DNA from 2 places in the Streptomyces vinaceus genome. Region 1 is predicted to be linked to the other one. Evidence: riboswitches for the same ligand, from Rfam matches in the RefSeq annotation. Region 1 holds a riboswitch; the other holds the start of a gene.
What was found. Region 1 has a riboswitch for ZMP and ZTP ahead of CP980_RS06280 (bifunctional 5,10-methylenetetrahydrofolate dehydrogenase/5,10-methenyltetrahydrofolate cyclohydrolase). Riboswitches for the same ligand answer to the same signal wherever they lie in the genome.
Positions count from the first base shown of each region.

Region 2: it holds a riboswitch for ZMP and ZTP, as region 1 does, so the genes downstream of both, CP980_RS13200 (serine hydroxymethyltransferase) here and CP980_RS06280 (bifunctional 5,10-methylenetetrahydrofolate dehydrogenase/5,10-methenyltetrahydrofolate cyclohydrolase) in region 1, are expected to answer to the same signal.

Region 1 covers NZ_CP023692.1:1,404,271-1,406,646, reverse strand. Annotated here, with positions in the region: gene CP980_RS06285 (class I SAM-dependent methyltransferase) at 216-977, opposite strand; ZMP/ZTP riboswitch at 1,086-1,183, shown strand; gene CP980_RS06280 (bifunctional 5,10-methylenetetrahydrofolate dehydrogenase/5,10-methenyltetrahydrofolate cyclohydrolase) at 1,282-2,127, shown strand; gene CP980_RS06275 (NADH:flavin oxidoreductase/NADH oxidase family protein) at 2,279-2,376, shown strand, end outside.
Region 2 covers NZ_CP023692.1:3,005,301-3,007,676, reverse strand. Annotated here, with positions in the region: gene rocD (ornithine--oxo-acid transaminase) at 35-1,243, opposite strand; ZMP/ZTP riboswitch at 1,394-1,484, shown strand; gene CP980_RS13200 (serine hydroxymethyltransferase) at 1,520-2,376, shown strand, end outside.

The DNA.
Region 1 (2,376 bases):
CGTTGCGAACAGATAGGGAGTGGGCGGGACATCATCGCGCGGACTCGGGAAACAGGCCCGAGGGGGGTCTGTATTCCGGGGCCGCGCGAGGACACCTGTCGGTTCATCGCATGCCCGAGTCGATTCGTTACGCGCTGAATTGAGTGACCTGCGCCACGCTGTGGGCGCGCAACCATTCGGCCGGGGATCCGTCCGCGCCCGCGGCCCCCTTCCCGTCAGCCCGTTTTGCGGGCCTCGATGAGGAAACGGGCGGTGTGCGCCACGAACGGGCCTTCACGTTCGATCTGTTCGTGGAGCTCGCGCAACCGGTCCCGGTACTGCCCGACCGTGAAGCCGGGCACCATCCAGATCACCTTCCGGAGAAAGTAGATCACGGCTCCGATGTCGTGGAACTCCGTACGCAGTCTTTCGGAGCGCAGATCCACCACTTCGAGTCCGGCCTTGCCGGCGTCGGCGACCGCGTCGTCAGGGTGCCGGCCGCGCCGGACCTCCTCCGGCTGGGGCCCGAGGAAGTACTCGACGAGCTCGAAGACGCTCGCCGGCCCGACCTGCTGCGACAGGTACGTCCCGCCCGGACGCAGGACCCGCGCGATCTCCTCCCACCAGATGGTCACCGGGTGGCGGCTCGCGACCAGCTCGAAGGCCTCGTCGCCGAAGGGCAGCGGCGGCTCGTCGGCGTCCGCGACGACCACCGCGCCCAGCGGATGCAGGAGCCGGGTCGCCTTGTCGATGTTCGGCGGCCAGGACTCGGTGGCCGCCGTCAGCGGGGGCAGCGGACCGGCACCCGCGAGCACCTCCCCGCCGCCGGTCTGGATGTCGAGGGCCGAGCGGACCCGGGCCAGGCGCTCGCCGAGCAGTCTCTGGTAGCCCCAGGAGGGGCGCTGCTCGGTGGCCCGGCCGTCGAGCCAGGAGAAGTCCCAGCCGTCCACGGAAACGGATTCGGCTTCCGCGACGAGATGGTCGAAAGTGCGCGTCATGTCTCGATCGTCCCAGGCCCGGCGCCGGTGATCCACCGGTTTGACCGGATCCCGCGGACCGGGGGCCGCCGCGCACCACCGCACATCCGGGCGGGGTCCATTACAGTGGAGGCGGGCCGTGACTGGCGTTCGGGTGGATCACCACCGGGGAGCGGCCCGGCGTATGTCCGCACGTACGTCTCCTGCCGCGCGCCTGGGCGACCGCGAACCCGCGAACAGCGATCCGCAGCGACGCTCAGGAGACCCCGTGACGACTGCCCAGACTGCCTCTGCCCCCGTCCCCGCCGCCGGCCGCGCCCGGCTGATGGACGGCACCGCCCTCGCCCGCCGCGTCTCGGAGCGGACCGCCGCCCTCGCGGCGAAGATCACCGAGCGCACCGGCACCGCGCCCTGCCTCGCGACCGTCCTGGTCGGCGAGGACCCGGCGTCCGTGACCTACGTGAAGATGAAGCAGAACCGCTGCGCCAAGGCCGGGATCACCTCCCGCCACGTGGAGCTGCCGGCGTCCACCACGACCGAGGAGCTCGTCGCCGCCCTCACCGCCCTGTCCGAGGACCCGGAGATCAGCGGGATCCTGCTCCAGCACCCGGTCCCGCACCACATCGACGAGCGGGCCGCCTTCGAGGCCATCGCCCCGGGCAAGGACGTCGACGGCGTCACCATGCACTCCTTCGCCGCCATGGGCTTCGGACTGCCGGGCTTCGTCTCCTGCACCCCCGGCGGCATCATGCGCCTCCTCGCCGAGTACGACGTGGACCTGACCGGCAAGCACGCCGTGGTCGTCGGCCGCAGCGCGATCCTGGGCAAGCCGGCCGGCATGCTGCTGCTGGAGCAGAACGCCACCGTCACCTACTGCCACTCCCGCACCGTGGACCTCCCCTCGATCGTGCGCCAGGCCGACGTACTGGTCGCGGCCGTGGGCAAGGCCGAATTCATCCGCGGCGAGGACATCAAGCCCGGCGCCGTCGTCCTGGACGCCGGCTACAACGAGGGCAACGTGGGCGACGTCCACTTCGAGTCGGCCGCCGCCCGCGCCTCCCTGATCACCCCGGTCCCGGGCGGCGTCGGTCCGATGACCATCGCCGTCCTGCTGGAGCAGACCGTGCAGGCGGCCGCCGCCCAGGCCGGCCTGGAGCTCGCGGACCTCTGACCGCCACCCACGGGAACGCCCCGTACGGACACGCCCCGGCCCTTCGGTCCGGGGCGTTCCGCGTTCCGGGGGGTGTCCGGATTCTTGCGGACGGAGCCTGCCGGGCAGCGTGGAGCGGGCGGTATCTTTGCGCCGGGGCGCGGGATGACACGTGCAACACGTTTCCTGGGGGGAACTGCCGATGGACCTGTTCACGCCACTGGAGCTGCCGGGTGGAGCCACCCTGCCGAACCGCCTGGCGAAAGCGGC
Region 2 (2,376 bases), 1.6 Mb from region 1:
CGGCCGGCCCGGCCGCGCCCGGCGGCGGGACGGGTCAGCCCGCGGCCAGGACCTCGCGCAGCTGGTCCAGGCCCCAGTCCAGGTCCTCCTTGCTGATCACCAGCGGGGGCGCGATGCGGATCGTCGACCCGTGCGTGTCCTTGACCAGCACCCCCCGCTCCATCAGCGCCTCCGAGATCTGCCGGCCCGTACCGTGCGCCGGGTCGATGTCGACGCCCGCCCACAGCCCCCGCCCGCGTACGGCGGTCACCGCGCCGCCGCCGACCAGCAGGTTCAGCTCCCGGTGCAGGTGGTCGCCGAGCTCGGTGGCGCGCTGCTGGTACTCGCCGGTGCGCAGCATCGCGATCACCTCCAGGGCGACCGCGCAGGCCAGCGGGTTGCCGCCGAAGGTGGAGCCGTGCTCGCCGGGGCGGAACACCCCGAGCACGTCCCGGTCGGCGATCACGGCCGAGACCGGGACCACGCCGCCGCCCAGCGCCTTGCCGAGGATGTACACGTCCGGCACGACGTCCTCGTGCTCGCACGCGAAGGTCCTGCCGGTCCGGCCCAGCCCCGACTGGATCTCGTCCGCCATGAACAGCACGTTCCGCTCGCGCGTGAGCTCCCGCACGCCCCGCAGGTAACCGGCCGGCGGCACCAGCACCCCGGCCTCGCCCTGGATCGGCTCCAGCAGCACGGCCACGGTGTTCGCGGTGACGGCCTCCGCCAGCGCGGTCAGGTCCCCGTACGGAACGATCTCGAACCCGGGGGTGTAGGGCCCGTAGTGGTCGCGCGCCTCGTGGTCCGTGGAGAAGCTCACGATGGTCGTCGTACGGCCGTGGAAGTTGTTGGCCGCGACCACGATCTTGGCCTGCCCGTCCGGCACGCCCTTGACCTCGTAGCCCCACTTGCGGGCGGTCTTGACCGCCGTTTCCACGGCCTCCGCGCCCGTGTTCATCGGCAGCACCATCTCCTTGCCGCACAGCGCGGCCAGTTCGCGGCAGAAGTCGGCGAACCGGTCGTGGTGGAAGGCCCGCGAGGTGAGGGTGACCCGCTCCAGCTGCGCCTTGGCCGCGTCCAGCAAACGGCGGTTGCCGTGGCCGAAGTTGAGCGCCGAGTAGCCGGCGAGCATGTCCAGGAACCGGCGGCCCTCCACATCGGTCATCCACGCGCCTTCCGCGGACGCCACGACGACGGGCAGCGGGTGGTAGTTGTGCGCACTGTGCGCCTCGGCGGAGTGCAGGGCTTCGGCAGTGGTCGACACGGGGTCTCCGATCGTCGGTGTGCGGGCGGGATGGAGGGGCGAGGGTGACGGGGGTGGCGTCACCTGCGTCACGTCACCTTGTATACGGCTATACGTCGCTCGTATACCGGACGGGGAAACCTTTCTTGTGGACCGCCCGCTAAGGTGGGCGGTACGCACGGCGACTGGCGTACGGAGAACCAACTCCGGGGGAGTCGTGCGCGTACGACCGCATACAGGGCCGCTCGCCTGGGCCTCGCGGGGACGAGACCTGACATCGACCCCGGAGGAGCCGCCATGAGCGCGAGCCGCCACCCCGCCCTGACCACGGTCGACCCCGAGCTGGCGTCCTTCGTCGCCGCCGAGGAGACCTTGCAGGCGCAGACCCTGCGCCTGATCCCCAGCGAGAACTACGTGTCCGCCGCCGTGCTCGAAGCCTCCGGCACCGTGCTGCAGAACAAGTACAGCGAGGGCTACCCCGGCCGCCGCTACTACGAGGGCCAGCAGAACATCGACCGCGTCGAGGCGCTGGCCGTCGAGCGGGCGAAGGGCCTGTTCGGGGTGGACCACGCCAACGTCCAGCCGTACTCCGGCTCCCCGGCGAACCTCGCCGTGTACCTGGCCTTCGCCGAGCCGGGCGACACGGTGATGGGCATGGCCCTGCCGATGGGCGGCCACCTGACGCACGGCTGGGGGGTCTCGGCGACGGGGTCCTGGTTCCGGGGCGTGCAGTACGGGGTCCGCGCCGAGGACGGCCTGATCGACTACGACGCCGTACGGGAGCTCGCGCTGGCGGAGCGCCCGAAGATCATCTTCTGTGGCGGTACGGCGCTGCCGCGCACGATCGACTTCGAGGCGTTCTCCTCGATCGCCCGCGAGGCGGGCTCGGTCCTCGTCGCGGACGTGGCGCACATCGCCGGCCTGATCGCGGGCGGGGCGCACCCCTCGCCGGTCGGGCACGTGGACGTCGTCTCCACGACCACGCACAAGACGCTGCGCGGCCCCCGGGGCGCGATGCTGATGTGCAAGGAGGAGCACGCGAAGGCCATCGACAAGGCGGTCTTCCCGGGCCTCCAGGGAGGTCCGCACAACCAGACGACCGCGGGCATCGCGGTGGCCCTGCACGAGGCGGCGCAGCCGTCGTTCGTCACGTA